Regions from separate parts of the Nocardioides bruguierae genome, predicted to be linked through region 1. Evidence: riboswitches for the same ligand, from Rfam matches in the RefSeq annotation. Region 1 holds a riboswitch; each other region holds the start of a gene.
The links. A riboswitch is a leader RNA that binds a small molecule or an ion and turns the genes downstream of it on or off. The one in region 1 is predicted to bind cobalamin.

Region 2: another riboswitch for cobalamin. It lies ahead of M8316_RS16215 (VWA domain-containing protein); the one in region 1 lies ahead of M8316_RS15225 (ribonucleotide-diphosphate reductase subunit beta).
Region 3: another riboswitch for cobalamin. It lies ahead of cobN (cobaltochelatase subunit CobN); the one in region 1 lies ahead of M8316_RS15225 (ribonucleotide-diphosphate reductase subunit beta).

The regions. Positions count from the first base shown of each region.
Region 1 is NZ_JAMJPH010000027.1:14,066-19,259, reverse strand. It holds gene M8316_RS15230 (ribonucleotide reductase barrel domain-containing protein) at 1-382, opposite strand, end outside; gene M8316_RS15225 (ribonucleotide-diphosphate reductase subunit beta) at 382-1,380, opposite strand; cobalamin riboswitch at 1,557-1,791, opposite strand; gene M8316_RS15220 (immunity protein Imm33 domain-containing protein) at 1,856-2,197, opposite strand; tRNA gene M8316_RS15215 (tRNA-Leu) at 2,313-2,396, opposite strand; gene M8316_RS15210 (FHA domain-containing protein) at 2,741-3,457, shown strand; gene M8316_RS15205 (FHA domain-containing protein FhaB/FipA) at 3,450-3,926, shown strand; gene M8316_RS15200 (PP2C family protein-serine/threonine phosphatase) at 3,923-5,194, shown strand, end outside.
Region 2 is NZ_JAMJPH010000028.1:148,377-153,570, forward strand. It holds gene bluB (5,6-dimethylbenzimidazole synthase) at 1-330, opposite strand, end outside; gene M8316_RS16215 (VWA domain-containing protein) at 327-2,438, opposite strand; cobalamin riboswitch at 2,463-2,600, opposite strand; gene cbiE (precorrin-6y C5,15-methyltransferase (decarboxylating) subunit CbiE) at 2,647-4,326, shown strand; gene M8316_RS16225 (cobalt-precorrin-4/precorrin-4 C(11)-methyltransferase) at 4,378-5,145, opposite strand; gene M8316_RS16230 (precorrin-2 C(20)-methyltransferase) at 5,156-5,194, opposite strand, start outside.
Region 3 is NZ_JAMJPH010000028.1:165,592-170,785, reverse strand. It holds gene M8316_RS16305 (hypothetical protein) at 1-416, shown strand, start outside; gene M8316_RS16300 ((2Fe-2S) ferredoxin domain-containing protein) at 805-1,563, opposite strand; cobalamin riboswitch at 1,626-1,778, shown strand; gene cobN (cobaltochelatase subunit CobN) at 1,807-5,194, shown strand, end outside.

The DNA.
Region 1 (5,194 bases):
AGAGGATCGCCGCCTCCTTGAGCGTGTCGTAGAACCCCCACACGGAGTCCTCGACGTAGGAGCCCTCGCACGAGACGGGCAGGCCGCGGTCGGTGCCGAGGTTGGCGAGCACGGGGGTGGAGGGCGAGAGCCAGCCGTTCCAGATGGCCTCGAGGAACGGCTCGGCCCAGGGGCGCCCGTCCTCGCGGGGGTACATCTCGTCGGCGAGGACGCCGGCGGTGTCGGCGATCGCCTCGTACCGCTCGCGCACGCTCTGCCCGGCGTGGGTGTACTTGGACCGGAACATCGCGTAGCCGGCCGTGGTCATGAACGCGGGCACGGTGCCCTCGGCCTGGAGCGCCTTGCGCTCGGCCGACAGGGTCTCCCAGGAGGTGGTCGCCATCAGAACACGAACTCCGTCTCGCCGATCGTGCGGTTGTACTCGTTGCCGGTGACCTGGAAGAAGTCGTGGAACTGGGTGCCGTTGATGCCGGGGTAGAACCACTCGGCCACGGGGTTGTCGTCGACGACGAACAGCGGCTCCATCCGCATGTTCTCCAGCGTGAGGTTCACCCGGGAGCGGACGAAGACCTCCAGGTCGGCCTGGTCGATGCCGTCGATCGGGCCGTGGGCGAAGAGCATCTCCACGATCCGCGCCTCGTGGGCGTAGACGTACTCCGCCACGCCCCGCACCCGGGCGAACAGGGCGTCGCGCTCGCGCTCGTACTCGGCCGCGGGCACCGTGTCGGCCCACTCGTCGAGCGTGGTGTTGAACAGCCAGGCACCGCCGGTGGCGTGCAGGTTCTCGTCACGCGCGGAGAAGTTGATGCCGCTGATGACGTTCTGCAGCAGGTTCTTGCCGCCGGACTGGAAGTGCTTGAGGAACGCGAAGCTGGAGTAGAGGACGCAGTTCTCCATCAGCGTGAAGACGCTGAGCGCGAAGAGGAGGTCCTCGTCGGCGATGGCCTCCCAGACGAACTCGATCCGCTCGGCGAGCACCGGGTCGTTCTTGTAGGAGTCGTAGAACTCCTCGGTGTCGATCATCAGCGTCTTGTTGAGCTTGGCGTAGAAGGGCGCGTGCATGTTGAGCTCGGCGAAGGAGAACGCGTTCGTCATCATCTGCACCTCGGGCCGCGGGAACGCGTGGAAGAGGCGGTCGCCCCACACCTCGCCGCCGAGGATCAGCTCGTAGATGGTGAACAGCTTCAGCGTCGTCCGCACCGCCGCCTGCTCGGCCGGGGTCATGGTCACGAGGAAGTCCTGCTTGTCGTTCTCGACCGGGATCTCCTCCGCGGTCCAGAAGATGCTGCGCTGCTTCTTCGCCAGCTCCTCGGCCATCGGGTAGTCGAAGACGTAGGCGGACTTCTCGGTCCGGATGCGCAGACCCGTGGTGTCGATCATGGGCGGTGCCCTCCTCCACCGGCCCCCTCGGCCGGCGCTGGATGTCGGATGTGTTCCGGTGCATCCGCTGCGGAGGAGGCGGTGAGGACGTCGGCAGCGCCGGCGGGTGGCGAAGAGCTGCCGAGCCGCGCAGTGCTGGTTCGATCCCCTGACCCTCCCTCGAGGTCGCGGACCCCACCTGGTGGTGGGCACTGGCAGGTCTTCGGACTCGTGGGCGCAGGAGCTCGCGCTCCTCCCTACTGTCCGTCGCTTCCCAGGACCGTGATCGGTGGTCCCAGTGCTTCCTGTCGTTCCAGGAGACGGAGGTCGTTCCCACTCACCGCTGCGGGGCAGTCCCGGAGTCGAACCGGGTTCCCTCTTGCGACGACGCCCCTGGATTGAGGCGTCGAACCAGCTGCAAGCACCACCATATACGCGAATCACAGCGATGTAACCATCTACATCTTGTGTCGCGTCACATCAGGCGGAACGCGCCTCAGGCCTCACCCGGGCGGGGGACGTAGCGCCCGGACGCGGCGTCGCGGACCCACTCCCCGCCCAGCGGTCCGTCGCGCAGCACCGCGGCCAGGGCCGGCCACCGGCGGGCCACCTCGGCCAGCGGGAGCACCGCGATGGCGAACGGGTCGTCGAGCTCGGCCGGCGTCTCGTCGCCCACGAGCAGCTGCCAGCCGGAGTCGTGGGGACCGAGCGGCTCGTCGCGCACCACGTAGCCCGGCCACTCGCCCTCGTGCACCCGCCGGCTCACCGAGACGCCGAGCGCGGCGCCGGTGCGGGGGCCGTTGCGGGGGCCCGTCTCGGCGCCGTCCTCCTCGTCCACGCCCCCGATGCTGCCACCGGCCGGGGCGCCGGGCCACGGGTCGCAGCCGTCCGGCGCGCAGGGGGAGAAATGACAGCAGGCCCCGGTCTGATCGACCGGGGCCTGCTGCTCACGGTGCGCGAGGGGGGAGTTGAACCCCCACGTCCTTTCGGACACACGGACCTGAACCGTGCGCGTCTGCCTATTCCGCCACTCGCGCGTGAACCGAGATGAACCATACGGCAGCCCTGCTCAGGCACCCAAACCGGCGCGACCCCGCCCTCCGTCGAGCGGCACCGAGCAGCGGGCTCGGCCCGGCCGGGGCCCGGAACCGACGGGGTGAGGGCAGCCTCGCGCGCACGAGGAATGGTCACCGCCGACGCGGCGAGGCTGCTGCACTCAGGCCGCTTCGTTACGATCGCCACGATCCGGGGACCGCCCCGACTGCCAGCCTGCCCACGTGCAGGCGGGGCCCAGCGCCCCGCGGCAGCGAGCACCAGCAGGCAGCACCAGCAGCCGACACGAGCAGCCCACGAGCAGCCAGGACGAGAACGGAGGAGACGCGTGAGCGGACTACAGCGCTTCGAACGTCGACTCGAGGAGGTCATCTCCGGCGCCTTCGCCCGCGCGTTCCGCTCGGCGGTGCAGCCCGTGGAGATCGCGGCCGCCCTCCAGCGCGAGTGCGACAACAACGCCCAGATCCTCTCCCGCCAGCGCCGCCTGGTGCCGAACAGCTTCGTCGTGGAGCTGGCCGCCAGCGACCTCGAGCGCCTGGCCCCCTACGACTCCGCGATGGCCGAGGACCTCACGCAGCAGGTCACCGAGCACGCGGAGCTGAACTCCTACTCCTTCCCCGGCCCGGTCACGATCGACTTCGAGCTCGCCGAGGACCTGACCACCGGTCGCTTCCGGGTGCGCTCGCGCGCCGAGGCGAAGGTGACCAGCCAGGCCACCCCGACGATGGTCGGACGCGCTCGGGCGCTGCTCGAGGTCAACGGCACCCAGCACCCGCTGACGACGCCCGGCCTGGTCGTCGGGCGCGGCAACGAGGCCGACGTCCGCATCAACGACCCGGGCGTCTCGCGCCGGCACGTGGAGTTCCGCGTCGAGCAGGGCCGGGCCGGCCTGCACATCGACGTGATCGACCTGGGCTCGACCAACGGCATGACCGTCAACGGCCAGAAGATGGGCCGCGCGGTGGCCGACGACGGCACCGAGGTGCGCGTCGGCAGCACCACCCTGCGCGTGCGCGTGGTCCACGAGGAGGACGCCGGTGTCTGAGCTGACCCTGCTGCTGATCCGCATCGGCTACCTGGCCGTGCTGTGGATCTTCGTGCTCTCCGCCATCTCGGTGGTGCGTTCCGACATGTTCGGCGCGCGCGTGCCCGAGCCCGACAAGGCCGGGGCCAAGGGGCGTGAGCGCAAGAAGAAGGCGAAGCCCCCGACGCAGCGCCGCGGCTCCCCGACCCACCTGATCGTGACCGCCGGCAGCAACGTCGGCGAGCGCGCCGAGCTGGCCGACGCCCCGCTGCTCATCGGCCGCGGCACGGACGCCGCCATCCGCCTGGACGACGACTACGTCTCCACCCGGCACGCCCGCGTGGCGGCCTCGGAGGACCAGTGGTTCGTCGAGGACCTCGGCTCCACCAACGGCACCTACATCGGCTCCGTGCGGATCACCCAGCCCACCACCATCACGCTCGGGACGCAGGTCAGGATCGGCAAGACCATCCTGGAGCTGCGCAAGTGAGCGACGCGCCCACCGGCTCCGACGCGCACACCCCCGGCGACGCCGGCGGGCGCACCGACCTGCGCCTGCACTGGTCGGCGATCTCGGACGTGGGGCGGGTCCGCAAGGACAACCAGGACTCCGGCTACGCCGGCCCGCACCTGCTCACCGTGTGCGACGGCGTCGGCGGCGCGGCGCGCGGTGACATCGCCTCGTCCACGGCCGTCAGCCAGCTGCGCCGCCTCGACTCCGACACCCCGCCCGACGTGGGCGGTCAGCAGCTGCTCACGCGCACGGCGGCGGGCATCCAGCAGGCCGCGGCCCGTATCGGCCGCGCGGTCGACGACGACCCGGAGATCTCCGGCACCTCGACGACGGCCACCGTCCTGCACGTCTCGGGCAACCTCGCCGCGGTCGGGCACGTGGGCGACAGCCGCGCCTACCTGCTGCGCGAGGGCCGGCTCTCCCAGATCACCCAGGACCACACCTTCGTCCAGACCCTCATCGACGAGGGCCGCATCACCGAGGACGAGGCGCGCGTGCACCCGCACCGCAACGTCATCCTGCGCGCCCTCGACGGCGTGCACGAGGCCGAGCCCGACCTGTTCCTCGTCGAGCTGGAGCCGGGCGACCGGCTCCTGGTCTGCTCCGACGGCGCCAGCGGCTACCTCGAGGACAGCCGGCTGGCCGACATCCTGCGCACCGGCACGCCGGACTTCGCCGCCGTCGAGCTGGTCCGCGCCAGCCTCGAGGCCGGCAGCAGCGACAACGTCACCTGCGTGGTGGCCGACGTCCTCACCCCCGAGCAGGCCGCCGAGCGCCCGGAGCTGGACGACCTCATGCCGATGCTGGTGGGCGCGGCCAGCGAGCTGCGCCGCCGCTCCACGCGCGGCGGCCTGGCCGGCGGCCTCGGCACGGGCCTCTTCCGCGGGCACCGCTCCGGCGACACCGGCGAGATCGAGCCGATCGACGCCCCGCTGCCCGACCTGCCCGCCGACGTCCACGCCTACCGCACCGACCCGCTCGACGCCGAGGCCGCGCGCTACGCCCCGCGTCCGCCACGCCGCCTGGGCTGGCTGCGCCGCATCCTGGCCGCCCTCGTCCTCGTGGGGGTCGTGTGGGTGGGGGTGGCCGCGCTCTACTCGTGGAGCCAGGAGCAGTACTACGTGGGCCAGGACGACGGGGTGGTGGTCATCTACCAGGGCATCAACGCCTCGCTGCCGGGCATCGCCCTCTCCCAGCCCTACGAGGAGACCAACGTGGAGGTCGACCGGCTCTCGGACTTCAAC
Region 2 (5,194 bases), on a different contig from region 1:
GGTGACGACCACACCGAGCCCGCTCTCGCGCACCCCGTCGGTCTTGATCGGCTCGAAGACCGCCCTCCGGTCGGGAGGCAGCTCGGCCGCGAACGCCGCCCGCTCGGCCGCCACGTGCTCGGCGAACCGCACGATCGTCGCCGGCTCGCGGACCAGCACGAAGTCCCACGGCTGCGTCATCCCGACGCTCGGCGCGGCGTGCGCCGCCTCGAGGACGCGGCCCAGCACCTCGTCCGCCACCGGCTCGCCGGTGAACTCCGCCCGCACGTCCCTGCGGGCCTCGATGACGTCGTAGAGCGGGTGGCGGGCGGGACGGGTCGCCGCCGTCACGCCGCGCGTCCGCGGAGGATCGAGCCCCGCACGGCGGCGTCCAGCGCGGAGGCGTCGACGGTGCCGACGGGCAGGTGCTCGGCGCCCAGGCGGGCGGCGAGCGTGCGGGCCAGGCCGAGGCGCATCGGGCCGGCCTCGCAGTCGACGACGACGGTGTCGACGCCGTCGGCGGCCAGCACGTCGGCGGCCTCGAGAGAGCGGGTGAGGGCGTCGGGACCGCTGGTGGCGCGGCCATCGGTGACCACGACGAGCAGGGGACGTCGCGCGCCGGCACGGCGGCGCTCCCGGTCGAGCACGCGGGCGCACTCGGCGAGGCCCTCGGCGAGCGGGGTGCGCCCGCCGGCGGGCATCTGCTCCAGCCGGGCCGCGGCCACGTCGACCGAGCCGGTCGGCGGGAGCAGCAGCTCCGCGGCGCTGCCGCGGAACGTCACCAGGCCGACGGTGTCGCGGCGCTGGTAGGCGTCCAGCAGGAGGCTCAGGATCGTCGCCTTCACGGCCGCCATCCGGCTGCGCGCCGCCATGGAGCCGGACGCGTCGACGCAGAACAGGACGAGGTTGGCCTCGCGCCCCTCGCGGACCGCCTCGCGCAGGTCCGACCGCTCGATCAGCAGGCGGTCGCCGCCCCCGGCACCCGTGCCGCGGCCCCGCGCGGCCTGGTGCGGGATCGCCGCACGCAGCGTCTCCAGCAGGTGCAGCGACCCACCGCGGGACGCCGGGCGGGCCCCGGTGCGGCGGCCGGTGGCGGACTCGGCGCGGCTGCGGCGGCCGGCGTCGCTGCGGGACCTCCCCCGGGTCGTGCCCCTCGCCTGGAGCAGGCGGGTGCGGAAGGGCGCGTCCGCGGCGGCGGTGGTCGTGGGGCCGGCGGGCTGCTGCGGCGGCTCGGGCTGCGGCGCGTGGGGCTGCGGGGCAGGGACGTCATCCGTCCGTGCGGAGGGGACGTCCGGGGTGGATGACGTCCCGCCCTCGGGGGCGGTGCCGGGGCGCTCGTCGGTGGCGGGGCCGTCCGAGTCGCCGGGGCCGTCGCCGCCGCCGCCGCCGTCGGTGCCGCCGTCGGGGGTCGGGGGCTCGGGCTCGTCGTCCGGGCCGAGGGCGTCGTCGAGGGCCTGGTCGAGCAGGTCGTCGTCGAGGCCGGGGCTGTCGAAGGGCGAGCGGCGGCGCCGGTGCGGGAGCGCGAGCCGGGCGGCGACCCGGACGTCCTCGCGCGTGACGCCGGTGCGGCCGCACCAGGCGGCGTGGGCGACGGCGGCGCGGGCGGTGACGATGTCGGCGCGCAGCCCGTCGACCTCGAACGCGGCGCAGACCTGGGCGACGGCGAGCAGCATCGCGTCGCCCAGGACGACGGAGGCGGCGAGGTCCCGGGCGTCGGCGATCCGGGAGGCGAGCAGGTGCTCGTCCTGGGCGAAGCGGGCGACGAAGGCGGCGGGGTCCGCCTCGTAGGCGAGCCGACGGCGGACGACCTCGACCCGGGTCGCCGGGTCGCGGGGAGCGGCGACGTCGACGGCGAGGCCGAACCGGTCGAGCAGCTGCGGGCGCAGCTCGCCCTCCTCGGGGTTCATCGTGCCGACGAGCACGAACCGCGCGGGGTGGGTCAGCGAGACACCGTCGCGCTCGACGGTGGCGCGGCCGGTGGCGGAGGCGTCGAGGAGAAGGTCGACGAGGTGGTCGTGGAGGAGGTTGACCTCGTCGACGTAGAGCAGGCCGCGGTGGGCGCGGGCGAGCAGGCCGGGCTCGTACTCGGCGACGCCGTCGGCCAGCGCCCGCTCGAGGTGCAGGGAGCCGGTCACGCGGTCCTCGCCGGCGCCCACGGGCAGCTCGACGAGCCGCACCGGCCGGCTGGTGACCGCGGCGTCGACGCCGAACGGGCCGTCGGGCGAGACCTCGGCCTCGTCGTCGGGGTCCGTGGAGAACCGGTCACCCTCGACCACCCGCACGGGCGGCAGGACGCGCGCCAGCGCCCGCACCGCGGTGGACTTCGCCGTGCCCTTCTCGCCACGCACGAGCACGCCGCCGAGGGCGGGCGCGATGCTGGCCAGGACGAGGGAGAGGACCATGTCCTCGGAGCCCACGACGGCCGAGAGTGGGTAGGACAGGTCTGACTGCTGTGGCATGAGAGGCTCCCGCTCGTCCGCCATCGGATAGGACGCCGCGAGGCCGGTCTTCGGACTTCCGGTCTCGTGCATGGCGTGCACGTCCGGTCACCGCAGCGGGCCTGTGCCGGACTCTCACCGGCTTCCCAGATTCTCCTCCGCACCCCGGTCTCGCGGACCGTGGCTCGAGGCACCTCGTGGCTGTGCGCTCACGATAGCGTCGGCGCCCATGTCCTCGTCCGCCGCCCACGCCCCGATCGTCGTCGCCGCCTTCTGCCTCCTCGACGAGCAGGGGCGGCTACTCGTCGTCCGCAAGCGCGGGACGACCGCGTTCATGCTTCCCGGCGGCAAGCTCGAGCCGGGCGAGACCGCGCTGGCCGCCGCTCGCCGCGAGGTGGCCGAGGAGGTCGGGCTGACCAACCTCGTGGCCCGTCCGCTGGGCCACTGGACCGCGGCCGCCGCCAACGAGCCCGGCCGCACCGTGGTCTCGACCGTCTTCGTCGCCGACCTGCCGCGGGACTCCGCCGGCGCCGTTGTCGTGCCCGTCGTGGCCGGCGAGATCGAGGAGCTCTGCTGGCTCGACCCGGCGGACGCCGATCCCGCGGTGCCCGGCGGCCACGGCCTCGCCCCGCTCACCCGCGACGCCGTGCTGCCCGCCCTGCGCGCGCTGCGTGCCGGCACGGCTCCCCGGGTCGCCGTCGTCGGCATCGGCGCGGACGGCGACCTCACCGCGGCCGGACGCGACCGCGTCCTCGCAGCGCCCTCCGTGCTGGGCGCGCAGCGGCACCTCGCGCTGCTCCCCCCGCCCACGAGCCGCGCGGAGCACCAGGTCCGCGAGAGCTGGGGCCGCCCGTTCCGCGAGAGCCTCGTGGACCTGCTCGCGACGCATCCCGACGCCGTGGTCCTGGCCTCGGGCGACCCGCTGGTCTCCGGGGTCGGAGCAACCCTCGTGGACCTGCTCGGCGCCGACCGGGTCGAGGTGCTGCCGGCGGTCTCCTCGGTGGCGCTGGCCCGGGCCGCGATGGGCTGGGGCGAGGAGTCCTGTGCGGTCGTCACCGTGGTCGGACGTCGCGTCGAGCGCGTCCTGCGCGAGGTCGCCCCGGGCCGCCGGGTCGTCGTGCTGTCCTCGGACGCGACCACCCCCGCCGTCCTGGCCGCCTTGCTGGTGGCGACGGGGCAGGGCGCCGCGGCGCTGACCGTGCTGGCGGACCTCGGCGCCCCGACCCAGGCACGCTGGGACACCACCGCCACGGGCTTCGCCGCCCGCGACGACCTGGTCGACCTGCCGGCGCTGAACCTGGTCTGCGTGGAGGTGCCTCGTTCGGCCGCGGCCCACGGGATCGGCTGGGTGGCGGGCCTCCCGGACGACGCCTTCGAGCACGACGGCCAGCTCACCAAGCGCGACCTCCGCGCTGCCGCGCTCGCCCGGCTCGCGCCCTGCCCCGGCGAGCTCCTGTGGGACGTCGGCGCGGGGGCCGGGTCCGTCGGCGTCGAGTGGATGCGGGCGCACCCCACGTGCCGCACGATCGCCATCGAGCAGCACCCCGACCGCGTCGCCAGGATCGGCCGCAACGCCGCCCGGCTCGGTGTGCCCGACCTGGTCGTGGTCGAGGGCGGGGCGCCCGGATCCCTCGCCGACCTCCCGGCCCCGGACGCCGTGTTCGTCGGCGGCGGCGCCACCGCCCACGGGCTGCTCGAGGAGTGCCGCGAGCGGCTGGGCCCCGGCGGCCGGCTGGTCGTCCACGGCGTGACCCTGGAGACCGAGGCGGTCCTCGCCGAGGCGTACGCCGGGCACGGCGGCGAGCTGACCCGCCTCGCGGTCGAGCACGCTGCGCCCGTGGGACGGTTCACCGGCTGGACCCCCGCACGCACCGTCACCCAGTGGACCTGGACCAAGCCCCACGCCTGACCGCGGTCGGCTCCGTGGGGCGGGCAGCACCGCCGACCCCGGGGCGACGCATCAGTGCGGCGCACCCCGCGGGCGGTGCGCCGCGTACAACCAGGACTCACCCGCCGCGTCGACGGACTCCCCGAGCGCCCGTCCGACCAGCACGACCGCCGCCTGCCGCAGGCCTGCCGCCTCGACGGCGTCCGCCACGCAGGCCGGCCCGCCGACGGTGCCGCGCAGCACCAGCTCCCCGGGCTGGCTGGCGCGGTGCACGACCACGACGGGGCAGTCGGCGCCGTGCGTCGGCAGCAGCCGGTCGAGGTGCTCACGCAGCCGCGTGATCGCGAGGTGCAGGACGAGGGTGGCCCCCGTGGCCGCGAACGCCTCCCAGGTCTCCCCCTCCGGCATCGCCGAGGAGCGCGCCCGGGTGCGGGTGAGCACCACCGACTGGGCGACGAGCGGCACCGTCAGCTCCCGGCCCACCAGCGCTGCCGCGGCCGCGTACGCCGGGACGCCCGGCACGACCTCCCACGGCACGCCGGCCGCGTCGAGCCGTGCGGCCTGCTCGTGCAGCGCGGAGTACAGCGACGGGTCCCCGGACACCAGCCGCACCACGTCCTCCCCCCGGGCGTGGGCCTCCGTCATGACCGCCAGGATCGCGTCCAGGTCGAGCCGGGCGGTGTCCACCAGCCGCGCCCCCGACCGACAGTGCGAGAGCACCGCCTCGTCCAGGTAGGTGCCCGGGTACAGGACGACGTCGGCCACGCCCAGCAGGCCCACCGCCCGCAGCGTCAGCAGGTCCGCGGCGCCCGGTCCGGCGCCGACGACGTGCACGGTCACCGCACGCACCTCACCGGATCCACCGCGGCGTCCAGACGCGGCCGGCCGC
Region 3 (5,194 bases), on a different contig from region 1:
TCTCCGCACCTGAGAACCCCGACGACTACTCCTCGGGCGTCTACGAGGTGTTCGACTACGAGGCCGACACCACCCACCGGCTGGCCAGCACAGCCGATCTCCTGACCTGGCTCGAAGGCAACGAACATCGCCACGTTGACCACGTTCGCAGGATGAAGGGGCTCGCGTCGGCATTCGACTGGCGGGTACTCAAGAACCTCGGCGTCGAGCTGCGAGTCACCCACGACGGTTCGTCATACATCGGCACCTTCCCGTCGCTGCCCTTCGAGAGCGCCATGGAGACCGACTTCTTGACCCTTCTGACCCACGCTCGGCAAGCCGTCGCGCGAGCACACGACGCCCCCGAGGCGATCGCCGCCGACATCGACCTCGTCGTACGGCTGGACCCCCGCGCCTCCGCCGCACTATCGACGTAGGGGCGTGCCGACTTCTGGCATGCATCAGTTGCGGTTGAGGCCGTGGCGCCGCGAGTCGAGTGCGTGCTTCTAGATGATGGCGTTGTCGGTGATGAGCGGCCCGGTGTTCGTGATGCTTGTCATGCCTGGATCTGCTGCACGATGAGGGCGACTTCTTGGTCGGCTGCTTCGGTCGATGCCTTCCGGGCTCGAACGTGAAGTGCACCCGCTGGCCCAGACACACCAGGTCGTAGGTTCGACTTCTCCCGGGGGCGCCCGGGTCAGCCACATGCATCCTCGGCTCCTGCAACGATTCGGTGTGCAGAGCACGACCAGCCCTACGTCATGGTACAGCCCGTCGTGCTGCTCGTCGGCGCCCACCGGACCGCGTGGCAACACGGCTCGCTGGTCAGGGCGGGTCGGGAGGCGGGGAGGGGGACCGGACCGAGCGTCGCGCGGGCTCGGGTCGGGAGCCCGGGCGCAGCGACGAGACGAGGTCGTCGGCGTCCTCGGGGTGCACCGGACCGAACCAGGCGTCGTCGGGCTGCACGCAGACCACCGGCCCCCGGTTGCACGGCGAGAGGCAGGCGGTGTGGGTGAGCAGGACGTCGTCGTCCTCGAGGCCGCGGGCGACCATCGCGAGGACGATCGCCTCGGCGGTGCGGTCCGACCCGCGGGCCGTGCATCGCGGGCCGCGGCAGACCAACAGCTGGTGGCGGTGGCGAGGCGGTTCCTGCCAGGCCGGCGAGTCCAGGGCCCCGGCGTCGTCGGCGACGACCCGGCAGGCCCCGTCGGCGACGAGCGCCAGCACGCGCTCGAGCGTGTCGGGGGTCGGGCCCAGCGTGGGCGCAGCCAGGTGGACGACGGGAGCCGACAGCCCGCGGACCGACCGTTCGTCGAGCCACGCTGCGGCCACGCGTCCTGCCCAGGAGACCCCGGGCGCCAGCGACCCGAGCGAGACCCCGACGAGCAGGACGTCGGTGGGAGCGCCGGGGGCGTCGGCGAGGGAGTCCAGGACCATGTGCAGTGAGGGGGTGCCGACCTGCAGGAACGCCACGTGGGCACCGGTCGAGGCGGCCGCCTCGGCCAGCTGGTGGCGCTCCTCGACCTCCCGCACGGACAGTCCGACCAGCACCACGGTCGCGGCACCAGGAGGGGGAGACGTCACCCACCGATCCTGACTCATGACCCGGACGCAGGACCACGAGGGGGACCGGGCACGGCTCGGCGTCCCGGGTCGTGCCCTAGGGTGACGACACACGTCTCGTGGTGATCAGGAACCCGGTGCGACCTCACGGTCCATTCCGGGGCGGTTCCGCCACTGTGAGTCCCCGCCGCGAGGCCGGGACGTAGCCAGACACTGGCCACGGGACCTCCGTCGAGCAGGGGCGAGAACCCCGAGGAGAAACCCATGACCCGTGGCGTCCGGATCGCCCTCCTGTCCACCTCCGACACCGACCTGCTTTCCGCGCGGGCCAGCGATGCCGACTACGTGCTGGCGAACCCCTCGAGGCCCGGCCACCAGTCGATGGCCGAGACCCTCGACGGCTGCGACCTGGTCGTCGGCCGGCTCCTGGGCTCGGCCGAGGACCTCTGCTCCGGCTTCGAGAGGGTCAAGGCGTCCGGCACCCCCGTCGTCGTCCTCGGCGGCGAGCAGCAGCCCAGCGCCGAGCTGATGGAGATCTCCTCGGTTCCCCTGGGCGTCGCCGCGCAGGCCCACCGCTACCTCGCCGAGGGCGGCCCGGAGAACCTGCGTCAGCTGCACGCCTTCCTCTCCGACACCGTCCTGCTCACCGGTGAGGGGTTCGAGCCGCCGGCCGAGGTGCCGCAGTGGGGCTTCGCGGAGCGCCCGGCCGCGGTCGCCGTCCAGGGGGCGCAGGACCTGCCGCGCGTCGGCATCCTCTTCTACCGCGCGCACGAGGTGAGCGGTAACGCCGCGTTCGCGCACGCGCTCGCCGACGCCGTGGACGCGACCGGTCGAGCGGTCGGCGTCCCCGTCTTCGCGGGGTCCCTGCGCTCCGCGCCCGACGCGCTCTACGAGGCGCTCGGCACGCTCGACGCCGTGGTCGTGACCGTGCTCGCGGCCGGCGGCACCACCCCGGCCGAGGCACAGGCCGGGGGCGAGGACGACACGTGGGACGTCGCCCGGATGCGCGCGCTCGACGTCCCGGTGCTGCAGGGGCTCTGCCTGACCTCCAGCCGCGCCGAGTGGCTGGCCAACGACGACGGCGTGACCCCGCTGGACTCCGCCACCCAGGTGGCGATCCCCGAGTTCGACGGCCGGGTCATCACTGCCCCGTTCTCCTTCAAGGAGGTCGACGAGGACGGTCTGCCGCACTACGTCGCCGACCCCGAGCGCTGCGCCCGCGTCGCCGGGATCGCGGCCAACCACGCCCGGCTGCGGCGCCTCGCCCCCGCGCGACGGCGGCTCGGCCTCGTCCTCTCGGCCTACCCGACCAAGCACAGCCGGGTCGGCAACGCGGTCGGGCTCGACACGCCCGTCTCGACGGTCCGGCTGCTCCGCCGGCTCCGCGAGGAGGGCTACGACCTGGGCGCCGACAACGTCGTCACCGACGTCCTCGCCCTCGCCGAGACCGACGGCGACACCGCCGCAGGGGACGCGCTCATCCACGCGCTCATCGACGCCGGCGGCCAGGACGAGGAGTGGCTGACCACCGCCCAGCTCGGCGACGCCCACGTCCGGGTCCCGGGCGAGACGTACCGCCGCTGGGCCGCCGACCTCGACCCCGACCTGCTGGCCGGGATGGAGGCGGCCTGGGGTCCCGCGCCCGGCTCGCTCTTCGTCAACGACGACGGCGAGCTCGTGCTCGCCACCCTGCGCGCGGGCAACGTGGTGCTGCTGATTCAGCCGCCCCGCGGCTTCGGCGAGAACCCAGTCGCGATCTACCACGACCCGGACCTCGCGCCCTCCCACCACTACCTCGGCGCCTACCGCTGGCTCGAGGCCGAGGAGGCCGACGGCGGGTTCGGCGCCCACGCCCTCGTGCACCTCGGCAAGCACGGGTCGCTGGAGTGGCTGCCCGGCAAGAACGCGGCGCTCTCGGCGTCCTGCGCCACCGACGCCGCCCTGGGTGACCTGCCGCTGGTCTACCCGTTCCTCGTCAACGACCCCGGCGAGGGAGCGCAGGCCAAGCGCCGCGCGCACGCCACGATCGTCGACCACCTCGTGCCGCCGATGGCGCGCGCCGAGACCTACGGCGACATCGCCCGGCTGGAGCAGCTCCTGGACGAGCACGCCAACGTCGCCGCCATGGACCCGGCCAAGCTGCCCGCCGTCCGCGGGGAGATCTGGCAGCTCATGCACGCGGCCCAGATGCACCGCGACCTCGGCCTCGACGAGCGTCCGGACGACGAGGAGTTCGACGACTTCCTGCTCCACGTCGACGGCTGGCTCTGCGAGATCAAGGACGCCCAGATCCGCGACGGCCTGCACGTGCTCGGCCAGGCGCCCGACGGCGAGGCGCGGGTCAACCTCGTGCTCGCCATCCTGCGCGCCGCCCAGGTCTTCGGCGGCCGGCAGCACGCGGTACCGGGCCTGCGCGCGGCCCTCGGGCTCAAGGACGACGAGGCGACCGTCGTCGTGGACGAGGCCGAGCAGCGAGCCCGGGCGCTGGTCGAGGCCATGGAGGCGCACGGCTGGGAGCCCGCTGCCGCCGAGGGCCTGCACGACGACCCGGAGGTCGTCCGGGTGCTGCGCTTCGCGGCCACCGAGGTGGTGCCGAGGCTGGCTCGCACGACCGACGAGCTCGACGCCGTCCTGCACGCGCTCGAGGGCGGCTTCGTGCCCGCCGGGCCGTCCGGCTCCCCGTTGCGCGGCCTGGTCAACGTCCTGCCGACGGGGCGCAACTTCTACACGGTCGACCCGCGTGCGGTGCCCTCGCGACTGGCCTGGCAGACCGGCCAGGCGCTGGCCGAGTCGCTCGTCCGTCGTCATGTCGAGGACACCGGGGAGGTGCCGCGCTCGGTCGGCATCTCGGTGTGGGGCACCTCCGCGATGCGCACGTCGGGCGACGACGTGGCCGAGGTGCTCGCGCTGCTCGGCGTGCGCCCGGCCTGGGACGAGGCGTCGCGGCGCGTCACCGACCTCGTGCCCGTGCCGCTCGAGGAGCTCGGCCGCCCGCGCGTGGACGTGACGGTGCGGATCAGCGGGTTCTTCCGCGACGCGTTCCCGCACGTCGTGGCCATGCTGGACGACGCCGTCCGGCTCGTGGCGGGGCTCGAGGAGTCGGACGAGGACAACCCGGTGCGCGCGCACGTCGCCGCCGACCTCGCCGAGCACGGCGACGAACGGCGCGCGACGACCCGGATCTTCGGCTCCAAGCCCGGCTCGTACGGCGCGGGCGTCCTGCAGGTCGTCGAGTCCGGCGGGTGGCGTAGCGACGCCGACCTCGCCGAGGTCTACACGGCCTGGGGCGGCTTCGCCTACGGCCGCGGGCTGGACGGCCGCCCGGCCGCCGACGACATGCGCACGTCCTACCGGCGCATCCAGGTGGCGGCGAAGAACGTCGACACCCGCGAGCACGACATCGCCGACTCCGACGACTACTTCCAGTACCACGGCGGGATGGTCGCCACGGTCCGCGCGCTGACCGGCGCCGATCCCCGGGCCTACGTGGGCGACTCGACCAGTCCGGACGCCGTGCGCACCCGGACGCTGCAGGAGGAGACCAACCGCGTCTTCCGCGCCCGCGTGGTCAACCCGCGCTGGATCGCGGCCATGCAGCGGCACGGCTACAAGGGCGCCTTCGAGCTCGCCGCCACCGTCGACTACCTCTTCG